Spartinivicinus marinus: one gene and its partner. The protein of the gene in region 1 interacts with the protein of each later gene in a pairwise test. Links are inferred from orthologs where the notes say so. Each region holds a gene or a part of one and is shown on either strand. Other genes may lie near its edges.

The links. Proteins that work in one complex are often made in the same cells at the same time.
Region 2: the proteins of OQE68_RS22470 (region 1) and dsbD interact in binary tests that used the Escherichia coli proteins (3 or more experiments, as listed by UniProt). The link is inferred for Spartinivicinus marinus from one-to-one orthologs.

Annotation. Positions count from the first base shown.
Region 1 is NZ_JAPJZK010000001.1:4,998,611-5,006,264, reverse strand. Bases 2,693-5,691 are described here. They hold OQE68_RS22470 (DsbE family thiol:disulfide interchange protein), read right to left. Parts: upstream 4,473-5,691; coding sequence 3,912-4,472; downstream 2,693-3,911. Other genes in these bases: OQE68_RS22465 (heme lyase CcmF/NrfE family subunit), read right to left, coding at 4,459-5,691; OQE68_RS22475 (cytochrome c-type biogenesis protein), read right to left, coding at 3,398-3,889; ccmI (c-type cytochrome biogenesis protein CcmI), read right to left, coding at 2,693-3,401. Also shown: chromosome segregation protein SMC, read right to left, coding at 1-593; OQE68_RS22485 (GntR family transcriptional regulator), read right to left, coding at 1,096-1,761; more of ccmI, read right to left, coding at 2,169-2,692; more of OQE68_RS22465, read right to left, coding at 5,692-6,456; cytochrome c maturation protein CcmE, read right to left, coding at 6,500-6,958; heme exporter protein CcmD, read right to left, coding at 6,955-7,137; OQE68_RS22450 (heme ABC transporter permease), read right to left, coding at 7,147-7,654. UniProt on the Escherichia coli protein: Involved in disulfide bond formation. Catalyzes a late, reductive step in the assembly of periplasmic c-type cytochromes, probably the reduction of disulfide bonds of the apocytochrome c to allow covalent linkage with the heme.
Region 2 is NZ_JAPJZK010000001.1:3,452,767-3,460,346, forward strand. Bases 3,000-5,924 are described here. They hold dsbD (protein-disulfide reductase DsbD), read right to left. Parts: upstream 5,433-5,924; coding sequence 3,567-5,432; downstream 3,000-3,566. Other genes in these bases: aroQ (type II 3-dehydroquinate dehydratase), read right to left, coding at 3,000-3,258; OQE68_RS15575 (GGDEF domain-containing response regulator), read right to left, coding at 5,669-5,924. Outside these bases: prmA (50S ribosomal protein L11 methyltransferase), read right to left, coding at 1-787; accC (acetyl-CoA carboxylase biotin carboxylase subunit), read right to left, coding at 831-2,171; accB (acetyl-CoA carboxylase biotin carboxyl carrier protein), read right to left, coding at 2,201-2,665; more of aroQ, read right to left, coding at 2,818-2,999; more of OQE68_RS15575, read right to left, coding at 5,925-7,306; OQE68_RS15580 (hypothetical protein), read left to right, coding at 7,540-7,580. UniProt on the Escherichia coli protein: Required to facilitate the formation of correct disulfide bonds in some periplasmic proteins and for the assembly of the periplasmic c-type cytochromes.

The DNA.
Region 1 (7,654 bases):
CGTAGGTCAGTCAATCGCTCAAGGTTTTCAGTGGTACGGCGAATACGGTTTTCTGTTTCACGGCGGCGCTCTTTATATTTTGATATCCCCGCCGCTTCTTCAATAAAAACCCTTAACTCTTCAGGCTTTGATTCAATTAAATTAGAGATAATTCCCTGGCTGATAATGGCATAGCTCCGAGGCCCTAACCCCGTACCTAGGAAAATATCAGTAATGTCTTTACGCCGACATTTTGTACCATTTAGAAAATATTGGTTTTTACTATCGCGGGTGACTCGGCGCTTAACTGAAATTTCACTGTATTTGGCGTACTCTCCCACCAATGAGCCATCACTATTATCAAAAATCAACTCAACCGAGGCTTGCCCCACAGGTTTCCGTGCATTTGAGCCATTAAAGATAACATCGGTCATTGACTCGCCACGCAGGTTTTTAGCGGAACTTTCTCCCATTACCCAACGCACAGCATCGATGATATTTGATTTTCCACAACCATTAGGACCCACTACACCACACATATTACTGGGTAGGGGAACATTGGTGGGGTCAACAAAAGACTTAAAGCCTGCCAGTTTGATTGATTTAAGCCGCATGTAACATTAAATCTCAATAAACTTACTTTATAAGATGGCGGGACAATAATAAGACTAGTTGTAATTGTCTAAGCCTGCCGTATTAAAGGCACCCCAAAAGACCGCTTAATAGCACTTTTACTCAAGGATGCATGCACATAGGCTTAACAACTAACATTTTTAACAGGTAAGAGCTTGCTTAGAAAGCTTATTACTTACTAACAAATTACTTACTCACAAAACCACTCCACTAGGCTGCTATATAGGCTTTAAAAAGCATACAGCCCACATTCTGCTTATTTCACTTTAATCATACAGTGGCAGAACAAGGTGAGTGGTTTTAGTATGTAGAGTAACCGCTTTACCAATACAACTAACTACAGTCCCCAACTAAAGCAAGTTTACACAGGCAGTGAACTGAATGCACCTAGAAAGTTGTATAGATAGAAGTCAGTAGCATTATCAAAATAACGCTACTGTTCTCAATCAAAGGTAGAATCGATTAAAATTAGATCAATTTCATTTAATATTCACGACCTCCTACAACTTTCATTAGCATATCCCGGTGGTGTTTACCGTAGGCAGCAACAACTTGTCTGATTTGCTGTTGATCTCTTTGTTCAACTACCTGAATTAACGCCTTAAAAAAGCCTAAGCTTTTAACAATATGATCCTCATATTTGCTTGCGACTAAGAAATAGGTTCGATGGATAGCAGGCTGAACATTGGCTAAAATTTGTTCCAAGTAGGAATTATCAGCAATCGGTAGTGCTTGACGTAAAATATCAAAGCTTACCTCAATGTAACGCTCAATATTGCGTTGCTCAGCTAATAGCTCAAGCTCTTTTAACGTTGCCTTGAACGGTTTCAGCTGAACTTCAGCCTGCCAATTCTCAGCCACTTTCAAAGCAAGAAATGAATACAACTCCACCACCATTTCATATAGGCTTTGCACTCTATGCTCAGTTAATTCAGTGACCATTGCACCACGACGGGGCAAAATATCAATTAAATGCTTGCGTTGTAATATCAGCAAGGCTTCTCGAACAGAACCACGGCTTACTCCTAACTCGCTTGCTACCTTTAATTCCTGAATCCTTTCCTTAGCAAGTAGCTCTCCTTTAATAATTTTACTTGCTAAGTGTTGTGCAATTTGTTCAGAAAGACTATCAGATGCTTTAAAGACCATTACTGATTCCAGTTATGTAATTTATTATTTCATTATTCACACAAAGATACATAATAATTATTGAAAGCTAAACAGTCATCATATAAGTACAATTATTTTTCTATTTATACGACAAAAACTGTACAAAAAGCTACACTTTTCGATTGAAAATTTTATTGTTAGACAGGTAGAAATAAAAAAGACTGTATTTTTACAGCCTTTTCAATGTTTACAACATGATATTCAGAACATCATATAGCTAAAACGAGTTGTTTTATAATCTTAATTTCTAAGCTTTTAGTCTAATATTTAGGAACTACTGGCAATTGCTCAAAGAAACTACTGAAGGATATTTTTTATAGGCAAGAGGGGGAGGTACGCTATGTTGTCAGCCACATGAATAATTGACAACACAGCATCGTGAAATACTAACTACTGCTTTTAGAGATGGCTAAACGTACAACCCCTTTATGATTCACTTTAATATTTTGCTTGCTGACTACATAGTCACTTTGAGTAGCATCTCCTGAAATAGAGATTTTAGCAATCACATCAACCATCTGATATTGAGACAATTTATTTCCAGCTATCATGACTTTTGAGTCATTAAGTTTTACCAAAGCAGGTAGTTCACTAATCTGGAGTGGTACAACTGCAACAGGCATTCTCATGCTAGCGTGCTTAGCTAACACATAAACCTTCGCCTGCTTAGGCAACTGTTGTAGTAATGTTTCATCCAATTCCACTAAAACACTGATTTCTGCATCAGCGAGTTTTTCTCCATCAACTTGTTTAGACGCAGGCTTATCTGCCTCTTGTGGTTTTGATGGAGCACTTTCTGTACTCGCCAATTGTTGTGCTTTTGCTATTCCCTGCTGTAACGCAGTGGCTGTTGCATGATCAGGGCGAGTAGCTAACACTTGTTGCCAATAATGAATTGCCTGTTGGTAATCCCCTGACTCAAATGCCGCAATTCCCATAATGCCAAGCGCCGTGGGTTGGTTCGGCTGAATAGTCAATGCTTGCTGAGCAAGCGTTGTGACTTCTTGAGTGATTTTATTATTTTGCCTTAAGTATTTAACCTGCGCTAACTGCGCAATGACTGATGGGTCATCCGGAGCTTGTACTTTTAATACTGTAAAAGCCTGCTCTGCCTTTCCCAACTGATTCATTGCCATATAAGTACGGGCCAATAAATAATGCACTTGTGGTTGGTTAGGATAGTCAGCAGCTAATGTTTCCAGTGAATTAACCAACTCTTTGCCACTGGCATTATCCCAGTCAATTGCTTTTAGCTCTTGGGTAAATGCCAATTGCTGACTTCCACCCAATAATAAATAAAGGCCAATTGCAGCCACAGGCAAGCTACCCCCTGCCAACCAAGTTATTGTGCTCAACCGGGTTGACTTTACCTGTTGATAATCGGCCAGTAAGCGTTTTCCTAAGGCATTTTTTTGCTCTTCATAGTCCAGGCTATCTAGCTGGCCATCCGCATGAGCAGAGTCTAGCTCGGCTAATTGTTGCTGGTAACGAGCAACCTGCTCAGCTTGCTGTTGTTGGCTGGCTTCATTTAATCGCCTGTTAAGACGGGGAATTGGTAATAATATAAACAACACAGCAATGATTAAAAATACTGCTGCAGTAACCCAAAATAACATCATGACTTCGGTTCTTCATGCTGGTGAATAATAGCTTCAATTTGCTGCTGCTCAGCTTCCGATAATGAAGCTGAAGCGGGAGCAGTAGATGACTGCCCCTTCCTAATTAATCGATAAAAAATCCCTGCCCCCACTACTAACAAAATAAATGGCCCTATCCACAATAACCAGGTTTTCTTACTAAAGGCAGGTCGATATAAAACAAATTCTCCGTAACGAGCTACCATAAAGTCAGCAATGGCTTGGTTTGACTGTCCAGCTAGCAACTGTCGGTATATTTCTTCACGAAGATCTTTCGCAATGGGCGCATTGGAATCAGCAATATTCTGGTTTTGACATTTAGGGCAGCGAAGCTCATCCGTTAACTGTTTAAACCGCTGGCGTTGCTCTTCAGTTTGAAATGGATAAGTATCAATAGCAGCCCAACTAACTGACAACCACCCCACAGTGCTCACCAGCAAAATCAGCAGTGGCTTTAAACACGCTTTCATATTCATTGCTAACGACATCCCACTAGCCTGCATCCTGTTGTACTGTTCCTGCCGTATTCATTTTTAAGGCATCGTATTTTGGTTTAATTTTAGTCAGCCAAACCTGTTCATCTACCACACCAACATGCTTATAACGAATAACCCCTTCCCTATCGATTAAGTAGGTTTCAGGTGCACCATAAACACCTAAATCCAATCCAAGCCGTCCTTTCTCATCAAACACACTAAACACATAAGGGTTCTTTAGCTTAGTTAGCCATTGCTGAGCAGCCGCACGATCATCCTTATAATTAACACCGATAATTTTCACCCCTTGCTGGGCCAGCTTGAGTAAATAGGGATGCTCTACCTGACAAGAAGGACACCAGGTCGCCCATACATTAACCAGTGCAACTTCTCCTAATAATGCCTGTTTACCAACATTAGTTTCAGCAGACTGCACAGTAGGAAGTGAGAATGCTGGAAATGGCTTATTCAGTAATGCGGATGTCAGGCTGTCATCTTTGTCATAAATACCTTGATAAAGAAAACCTACTAACGCAATAAACAACAGTAAGGGAATAAATAACTTAAGCCGTGCCATCAGCAACCACCTCAGCCTTGACTACGTGGGAATTCGTTTGTTTTGCAGTCAATCGCAGGCGATAACGTTTATCAAGCGCCGCCAGCACGCCGCCTAGAGCCATCAATAAAGCACCCAACCAAATCAACCGAACAAATGCTTTAAAGTGTACTCTTACTGCCCAGGCACCACTTTCATCAAGCGGTTCACCTAGTGCTACATACAAATCACGGAATAAACCTGGATCAATTGCGGCTTCGGTCATAACATTTTGCTGCACCGGATAACGGCGCTTTTCAGGCTTTAATGATGCAACCACCTGCTCATCTTTGGTTACAACCAACTGGCCCTGTTGGGCAACATAGTTTGGCCCTTGTTTTTCTTGAATCCCTTTAAATAAAAACTGATAACCAGCCAAGTTAACGGAATCCCCAGGTGCTAGCTTTATATCCCGCTCAATACTGTAAAAACTGGTCAATACCGCCCCCGCTATAGTGACCGCAAAGCCAATATGCGCAAACCACATACCATAGTAATGCCTCGGTAGCCGACGTAAGCCAGAGATAAAAGACGACTGATTTCGGGTTTTATAATAAAGCTGTTTGACTGAAGCGAGACATATCCAGGCCACGAGCGAAACAGCCAACCAAGCAGGTAATAACCAGCCATCACCGTAACTGAAGCAAAATACAACACCTAAAATCACACTGACCAAGCCAATATACCGCAGTTGTTGCCATAAAAAGCTTGCCTTAGACTGCTTCCAGTTGGCCCAAATGCCAATTCCCAAACAAATAGCCAGAGGAGCCATAAATACCGAAAACATTAAGTCAAAATAGGGTTTACCTATAGAAATACTGTTATCCCCTAAGGCTTTTGCAATCAGTGGGTATAGGGTACCAATTAAAATCATGGCAGTAGCCACTGATAGAAATATATTATTTAGCAACAATAATGCTTCTTTAGACTGCCAGCTAAATCGCTGCTGACTGGCCACTGCTGGTGCGCGAAAGGCATACAAAGTAAACGAGCCACCAATTACAATCAGCAATAACACTAAAATAAAGACACCACGGGAAGGATCACTGGCAAACGAGTGAACTGAAGTTAATACGCCAGAACGAACTAAGAAGGCTCCTAACAGACTCAAGGAAAAAGAAAAAATCGCTAAAAAAACGGTCCAGCTTTTAAAAACGCCTCGTTTTTCTGTCACAGCCAATGAGTGCATTAATGCCGTTCCCACCAACCAGGGCATAAATGAAGCATTTTCCACAGGGTCCCAGAACCACCAGCCTCCCCAGCCAAGCTCGTAGTATGCCCACCAGCTACCTAGTGCAATACCAACGGTTAAAAACGCCCAGGCAACAGCTGTCCAAGGTCGAGACCAACGGGCCCAAGTAGCATCTAAACGTCCTTCCAACAATGCGGTAATAGCAAAGGCAAATACCACAGAAAAGCCTACATAGCCCACATATAACAAAGGTGGATGAATGATTAAGCCAAAGTCTTGCAGCAAAGGATTCAGATCACGCCCATCCGCTGGGGTATTGGGTAATAAGCGCTCAAAGGGGTTTGAGGTAATCACCAAAAACAGTAAAAACCCAACTGAGCACCAGCCTAAAATAGCTAACACCCTTGCTGTTACTCGCTCAGGCAGATGGTTACTGGCTAGCGCTACCGCAAAAGTCCAGCAGGCCATAATAAGGCACCAGAGTAGGAACGAGCCTTCATGGGCACCCCATACAGCACTGAATTTATAAGGTGTTGGCAGCAGTGTATTAGAGTTTTGGGCAACATAGGCAACAGAAAAGTCATCCACTAAAAAGGCATAAGCTAAGCAGCCAAAACTGAGTGCTAGGAAGACCAGCTGGCCAGTTGCCAGGGGCTTAGCCAGCCCCATCATGATGTGGTCTTTACAGTAGCTGCCCATTAGTGGCACAACAGCGAGTAATACAGCCAAACACAAAGCAATTATTAATGCCAGGTGGCCAAGTTCTGGAATCATGCTATTTTTTCTCCAGCTGACACAAGGTTATTTATCTGTCCCATCATTGTGCAGATGCCTGGGTGTTACGACCAGGATGCCCAGCCTTTTCAAGTGCTTCCTGTACTTCTGGCGGCATATAGTTTTCATCATGTTTAGCCAATACCTCATCAGCTTCTACAACCTGATTAGCTGACAATTTGCCTAAGGCAATGATTCCTTGCCCTTCGCGGAACAGGTCCGGCAAAATACCTTCATAGCGAACAACTGCCGTGGCTTGTTGATCGGTAATGGTAAACTCCACCTTTAAACTCTGAGGATCACGCTTGACTGATCCCGGTACAACTAAGCCACCCACTCGAATTTTCTGATCCAGCTTGGCTTCACCTGCCTGCAACTGCTGGGGAGAGTAGAAATAGTTGACGTTTTCTTGCAGAGCAAACAGTGCTAACCCCACAGCCAAGCTAACACCAAGCACAATGAATATCACCACCAACAGCCGTTGCTTACGTACTGGATTCATGACTGACCTACCTCTTCCCGGCGGATACTTCGTAAGGTGTCTTTAATCAGCTGCTTACGCTTTAACCATGGGCTCAAAACGTTGTACAAAACCACCATCAGGCCAATCGCATAACTGACCCACACATAGGGACCATGCCCCCCCATTAACCAAAACTGCTGCCATGACTCAAAATACATAAAACACACCTATTGAAACCGCTTCATCCAAAGCCGCACCCATTGTGTGCGCCGTTCTCGCCATAGAATTTCATTGCGTAGCCGGTATAAAAAGACCACCAGAAAAAAGCAATAAAACCCCGCAATACATATCAGCAATGGCACTAACATTTCGGGTGCCATGCTAGGCTTTTCGGTGAGTTTTAAAGTGGCAGGTTGATGTAGCGTATTCCACCACTCCACGGAGTATTTGATAATCGGGATATTAACCAGCCCAACCAACGCCAGCACTGCACACGCTTTGGCTGCAGTTTGAACATTATCAATGGCGTTTTCTAAGGCAATAAAACCTAAATAAAGAAATAATAAAATCAGCATTGAGGTAAGTCGGGCATCCCACTCCCACCAGGTACCCCAGGTAGGTTTGCCCCAAATAGCACCTGTGAGTAAAGCAAGGATGGTGAAAGAAGCACCAATGGGGGCACAACATTTAGCTGCCATATCGGCCAGTTTCATTTTCCAAATTAAACCTACTGCC
Region 2 (7,580 bases), 1.5 Mb from region 1 along the record:
TTTTACCACCTGTTTTGGTTAAAGAAGCTAACCGTTCGGCAAGGTTGATTAAAGGCCCTGCTAGGATATTCGCTAGCATAATGTCTATAGGTTGATCAGGTGCTTGTTCAGGTAAGAATGTGTGTAAACGATTAGCTGCTATATTATTGCGCTGACCATTGGCAATCGTTGCTTCTAATGCTTGGGGGTCATTATCAATAGCAGCTACATTGGTAGCCCCAAGAATTAATGCAGCAATACCTAAGATCCCTGAGCCGCAGCCATAGTCAATCACTTGTTGATTAGCTATTTCATTGTTGCCTAGCCACTCTAAACACAGCGCTGTGGTAGGGTGAGTGCCAGTACCAAATGCCAGGCCGGGGTCCAAAATCAAGTTAGCTGCACTAGGATCAGGAGTTTCTCGCCAGCTGGGGCAAACCCAGAGCCTTTTTCCAAATTGGATAGGATGATAGTTGTCCATCCACTCCCGCTCCCAGTCTTTATCCTCAACTATTTCTACTTTGCAATTGGGTAGTGGCAGTGGGCTAAGTTCATTAGCTAAAAATGCCAATACCAAATCCACTTCTGTATTTGCCTCAAACAGGCCAATGACCTGGGTACTGTCCCAAAGTGGGGTTGTACCTAAGGCTGGCTCAAAAACTGGTTGGTCTTGGCCATCTTGTAAAGTAACGGCTTTGGCGCCAATTGCCAGCAGTAAATCTTCCAGTGCTTCGCTTTGGTCGCGGGTTGTATCCAGTTTGACTTGAATCCAGGGCATGAGGGGATAGCTTTTAGCTTGAGTAGTCATTGAGGCGAGCTTAACTAAGCTCGCCTCAATGACTATCTACAGATTACTGAGATAGCTTTTGTTCCAGATAATGAATATTAACCCCACCTTTGGCGAAATTAGCATCTCTTACCAGCTCTGCATGTAGTGGAGCATTAGTACGAATACCATGCACAACCAGCTCATCTAGCGCGTGACGCATTCTAGCCAGGGCAACTTCTCGGGTCTCACCATAGCTAATGACTTTAGCGATGAGCGAGTCGTAATAAGGAGGGACTTTATAACCACTATATAAATGAGAATCGACACGAATTCCAATACCGCCTGGAGCATGGAAGTGTTTAATCTCACCAGGTGATGGCATAAAGGTTTTGGGGTCTTCAGCATTGATTCGACACTCAATGGCATGACCTTTAATAGTGATATCTTCTTGTTTGATACTTAAAGGTTGGCCACTAGCAACCAATAGTTGCTCTTTCACAATGTCGACCCCAGTCACCATTTCAGATACTGGGTGCTCAACCTGAACCCGAGTGTTCATTTCAATGAAGTAGAAATTGCCATCTTCGTATAAAAACTCAAAAGTACCTGCACCACGATAGCCAATTTCAATACAGGCATTTACACAGCGCATAGCAATGTCGTGGCGCGCTTCTTCAGGAATACCTGGGGCTGGTGCTTCTTCAATAACCTTTTGATGGCGACGTTGCAGTGAACAGTCTCGATCACCCAAGTGAATGGCATTACCCTGGCCATCGGCGAGTATTTGAACTTCAACGTGGCGTGGGTTTTCCAGAAATTTTTCCAGATAAACCATTTCATTACCAAAAGCAGCCAAGGCTTCAGATTGGGTAACATTAATTGCACTAAGTAAGTGGGCTTCACTATGAACAACTCGCATACCACGACCACCGCCACCACCAGATGCTTTAACAATAACTGGATAGCCAATATCACGGGCAATGGCAAGAGAGCGCTCTTTGTCACCCGTTAGTGGGCCATTTGAGCCAGGTACGGTGGGAACACCTGCTTTTTGCATAGCTTTAATGGCGGACACTTTGTCACCCATTAAGCGAATCACATCAGGTGATGGGCCAATAAAGGTAAAGCCGCTGTTCTCTACTTGCTCTGCAAAGTCAGCATTTTCAGCTAAAAACCCATAGCCTGGGTGGATAGCGACAGCATCAGTAACTTCTGCTGCGCTAATAAGAGCCGGAATATTTAAGTAGCTTTCAGTGGGGTTGTTTGGACCAATGCAAACGCTTTCATCTGCTAAGCGTACATGCATTAGTGATTCATCCGCTTTAGAGTGGACTGCAACGGTTTTGATGCCAAGCTCTTTGCAGGCTCGTAAAATCCGTAGTGCAATTTCCCCTCGGTTGGCAATGAGTACTTTCTCAAGCATGGTGGGTATCCTGCTACTGTCGAGTCGGTTTAAACGATGGTAAACAGCGGCTGATCAAACTCTACAGGTTGACCGTTTTCCACCAAAATGGCTTCGATTGTGCCTGTTTTGTCAGCTTCGATTTGGTTCATCATTTTCATTGCTTCAACAATACACAAAACATCGCCAGCTTTAACATGTTGGCCAACTTCAGCAAAAGCAGGTGAGCTAGGAGAAGGTGCGCGGTAAAAAGTACCTACCATCGGTGAAGTTACTTGGTGGCCTGTTGGCTTGGCAGCAGGTGTAGACTCTTCTTTTGTTTCCGCTGGAGCTGCTGCCGCAGCAATAGGCGCTGGCGCTGCTGGTGCAGCTATTGCGTATTGAGCAGGAGCAATCATAGGTGAGTTAGCGTGTCGGCTAATACGAACTGACTCCTCACCCTCTTTGATTTCCAGTTCATCAATACCAGACTCTTCTAGTAACTCGATCAGTTTTTTTACTTTTCTAATATCCATAGCGTCATCTCGGATAAATTGAACTTATTGTTGAAGCAAAAACAAAACAGTGACGTACTGATATTTGTTGTGCTTTTACTGGTTTTAAATTTTTGTTTGGTCTTAAGTTTTGCAAAGCGCTAAAAAATGCAGCAGGTGTGCCTCTTTAGCTCTTAGTTTTCTAGCTGTTTGATGGCTGCTTGTAGTGCTAGCTCGTAGCCTTGATTACCCAGCCCGCAAATTACCCCAACAGCAACATCCGAAAAGTAAGAATGATGCCGAAAAGGTTCACGTTGATAGACGTTAGAAAGGTGAACCTCGATAAAAGGAATCTCTACCCCTAATAATGCATCGCGCAGTGCCACGCTCGTATGCGTAAAAGCCGCAGGATTAAAAATAATAAAGTTAACCCCTTCACGCTTTGCGTCATGAATCCGTTCAATTAACTCGTACTCTGCATTACTTTGCAGTGTTTGCAGGTGATGACCATGATCAACGGCCTGAGTGGTCAGGGTCTGGTTGATATCATCTAAAGTAGTTGAACCATAAATAGTTGGTTCCCGAGTGCCTAATAAATTTAAATTAGGCCCGTGCAGCACTAAGATTGTTGCCATAAGTTAAGGCTCTCAGAGTTTGAGCTGTCTCCGCTTGTACTACAAATCATGCCGACTGAGGTCATACTCAACTGCTGCCAGCAGTTACCTTATTAACTGGTTTATGCTGACAGTAACGGGTAATGACAGAGTTAATGATCAAAAATGTAACGGCCGATTGTGCATAAAATGGCAGCCGCTGTCCACTATTTGCATGATTAAAGACTTTGAACGCAAAATCTCTAATATTGTATGCAAGATCGCGTAACTTTATCCATTTTTAGGGCTGAACTGGTAATTATAGAAGCAAATGTTCAAGCTTGCAGGAGTTAGCTGCGATTTAGCGTCGATCTTAAGTGATTTTCCAGGGAGTTAGCGGTTATCTCTCCCTGTACACGAAGATTTGCTAATTCTTCACCGGTTCGGCTGAAGAATAGCAGCGCTGGTGGGCCAAAAATTGAGTATTGTTTGAGCAGCTGTTGTTGGTTTTGATTGAAAGCGGTGATATCAAGCTTGATCAATGAAAATTGGCTAAGAAGAGGTTTCACATTTTCTGCAGGAAATACTTCGCGCTCTATGACTTTGCAGGAAATACACCAGTCGGCATATAAATCAACCATAACAGGTTTTTGCTGATTTTTAGCTTTAGCTAGTGCCTGCTGTAACTCCTGGGTTGTGTAAATTTTAGTGAAGCCCTGGTTGTTGTTGGTAGGGCTTGCGCTCACCTTGCTGGCAAAAGATAGGGGGCGAAGTGGGTCTTGCTGGCCTTGAGCGGCACCAATAATTAAGCAAACCCCATAAATCATCATGACAATACCCAGAGACTGCCATAAAGCAGACCAGCCTTTGGTTCTTTCAAACTGAAGTGCCCCCATATACACAGCACTGCCAATTAATAATGCAGCCCAAAGCACTAGGGTAACAGGGCCTGGCAGTATCCTTTCCAGCATCCACACGGCAACTGCTAGTAGCATAACGCCAAATACATTTTTCACAGCGTTCATCCAGGCGCCTGCTTTAGGTAGTAAGCTGCCTGCACCTGCGCCAATTAAGATCAGTGGGATACCCATCCCAATACTCAAGCTAAACAGTGCAACACCTCCAATCAGTGGATCACCCGTTTGGCTGATATAAGTTAATGCAGCTATTAAAGGGGCTGAGACACAAGGGGAAACCATAACAGCTGATAACATCCCCATAATAAACACACCAGTAAAAGCCCCTGCTTTTTGCTGTTCACTCATAGCGTGTACTTTTGCCTGTAAAAACTGCGGCAAGCTTAAGGTGTAGAGACCAAACATGCTAAGTGAAAGCAGTGCAAAAAAGATTGCAAATGGCACCAATACCCATGCAGATTGCAGTTTGGCTGGCAGATTGAAGCTAATCCCTAACATGCCCACTAATACGCCAAGTAATGTATAGACTAGGCTCATTCCTGCTACATAAGTAATACTTAGCCACAGACTTCGGCTTTGAGAGCTAGACTGCTGTTGCTGGCCAATAATCAAGCTGGAAAGAATAGGCACCATGGGTAGTACACAAGGGGTAAAGCTTAGGGCAATACCTCCAGCAATAAACGAGAAAACAATCAGAGCCCAGCTGCCGGATGAAAGCAGAGAGAAAAGTTGTGACTCTTCTGAGGGAGGCGCTGCAGTAACTTGTCTGGAAGATTTATTAGTCGATAGGGGGTCATTGGTTGTCGCTGAGGTTTCTGTTGATGTTGTGTTCTCTGGTGTTAAAGCTAAGTTAATGGTATGTGGAGGGTAGCATAAACCAGCATCTGCACAGCCTTGAAAAGTGACAGCGACTTCAACAATATCCTTGGTTTGGCTGAGGGGAATTTTTACTACGACATCTGTTGGATAAACTTCCAGGTCTTTTTGGGCAAATTGGTCGAATTTAAGCTCACCTTTAGGGTAGATCGGCTCTTTTAGGCTTACCCCTTCAGAGAGTGACTGGAAGCGGAAACGGTCTTTGTAAAGGTAGTGCTGGGGAGTAACTTTAACAGTAATGTGGGCCTCTTGGTTAACCAGTTGACCACTTACCTGGAAGGCCTCTTCAACAGGTAAGAACTCCGCGTCACCAAGATAATTGGCTGGGTTATCATTACTTCCGAATAAATCATCAAGTCCGGCTTGTAAATTAACTGAAAAGAAGCAGAAAAAGATAAGACAAAAATGGGAAAGCCGATACATATCCAGGTTCTTCCAGTAGTTTTTATGGGCTGATGATTTAACGACGTTTGACTAAGTTTTTATGTTGTGGTTCCAGTTCAGGTATTTATGAGTACACTGCTCAAAAGCGCTACCTTCTATTATTTATCAGAGCGGCTAGCCAAAGAAAAACTTTCAGATAAACATCAGCAAGCGCTAATTGGAGAAAGAGAATAACATGGGATAATAAACGAGTAGAAAAAAATCTAACTAAACAACTAGCTTTGGCTGGCCTGATACACTTTTACACAGTTTCGGCCACCATTTTTGGCTGCATAAAGCGCCTTGTCTGCTTGTGCTGAAAGCTGTTCACCATTACTTCCATCAAACATTGCTAAGCCACAACTAAAAGTAACTTGTAAGTCAGTCGGATGAGCGGGCTGTTTCATTTGCGAAAAGTGCTCGCGAATATCATCTAGTAGGCCAACGGCAGCCTGTTGTCCAGTATTAGGTAAAATTATGGCAAACTCTTCACCGCCATAGCGGCCTATCGTATCGGTTTTTCTTAAGCGTTGCTTCAGGAATAGAGCAAGACTTTTGATCACTCGATCACCCATTGGGTGGCCATAGGTGTCATTGACGCTTTTGAATTTATCAATGTCAATCATGGCGAAGACCAGTGGATGTTCATACTCTTCAGCTCGCATGACTTCAGTTTGCAGCTGCTGCAAGGTATAGGTGTGGTTATATAAGCCAGTTAAGCTATCGCGGATCATTCTTGACAGTAATGTTCTTGCCCGCTCACCACGATTTCGTACTGTCATAATCAGGTGACGGGGCTTAATAGGTTTGGTTAAAAAATCATCACCACCTTCACCCATCGCAACGAGCTGCTTATCAATATCTCCTTCTGCCGACAGGTAAATAATAGGAATACTGACGTACTTTTCCTGCTGTCTGATTACCTTGGATAGTTCCATGCCATTACAGTCTGGCATGTACATATCCATGATAATTAAGTCAGTATCAAACTTTTCCAGAACATCCATCACTTCCAGGGGTTTAGTGACTACCTGGGTGATAATACCTGCCTTATTTAAGGTGCTTTGGGTGAAGTAAGCCTGGGCTTTGGAGTCATCAACAATTAGTACACGGTAGGGGTCGTTAAGGGTAATTCTGGTCAGTTGCTCAATCCGCTCGATTACATGGCCAGCTTCTAAACCATGGGTGTAAAACTCACAGCCATTTGCTCGTGCTGCCTCTAAGCGAGTAAGAATGTTGTCATCTTCGTCACAATAAAACAGAATAGGGATCGGAGTTTCTATTTGAGCCTGGATATTGTTGATTAGCTCAATGCCTGCTCGTTTTTCTCCACCAAAGTCAACATCGATAACGATTACGGCGGGATAGCGGTTTTCAAACCCCTTCATAAACTCATCATGGGTGTGAAATACTTTCGCTCTTAAGCCAAAATACTCCATTTGCTTCAGCAGTTTGGTGGCCATGCTGAAGTGGTTAAGGCCTATATAAACCGGCTTGCTGGTAGGAATTGAGCCAATTTCAATAGACGTATCACCTTTACGCAGGGCAGTGTAACTGAGCTTGATAATTAGGTCGTTGAGGTGGCGGATAACGTCGCTGTTAGGGGCTTTTTCTTCATTGAAGTCTTGTAAAACTTTACTGATTTGCCTGGCAATATCGGAATGAGCTTGCTGTTTAAAGCGTTCTGCATATTTCAGCAGTTTTTCGTTGGCTCGTTGAAACTCAGCTAGCCACTGTTTTGACCAGTGTTCTTTATTAAGTCGGTGCCAACATTCAATAACATGGCGGGCGCGATTTGTAACGCGTTGGGCGAAATGATCCTTTAAACGTGCAGTTTGTGAAGTGGTTGATGGCTTTACTACAAGCTCAGTCATAATAAAATTGAGGGCCCTTTAATGCATCTTACAAAATGGCGATTCCGTGGTGAGTAAGCAACATGGTTTACAGTCATTGGTTTTCTTGTAAGTTATAGGTTATAGCGAGGTTTGACTCAACTATTCACCTATTACTTAATATTGGACACAATAAACTCGCTTAAGTCATATAAAGCAACTGGATAATTATTACTATGCTGCATAACGTAGTACTTTTTTGGCTGTCAGCCTTTATGGCTGTTACCCTTGCTGGCTGTCAACCATTAGTTGAATT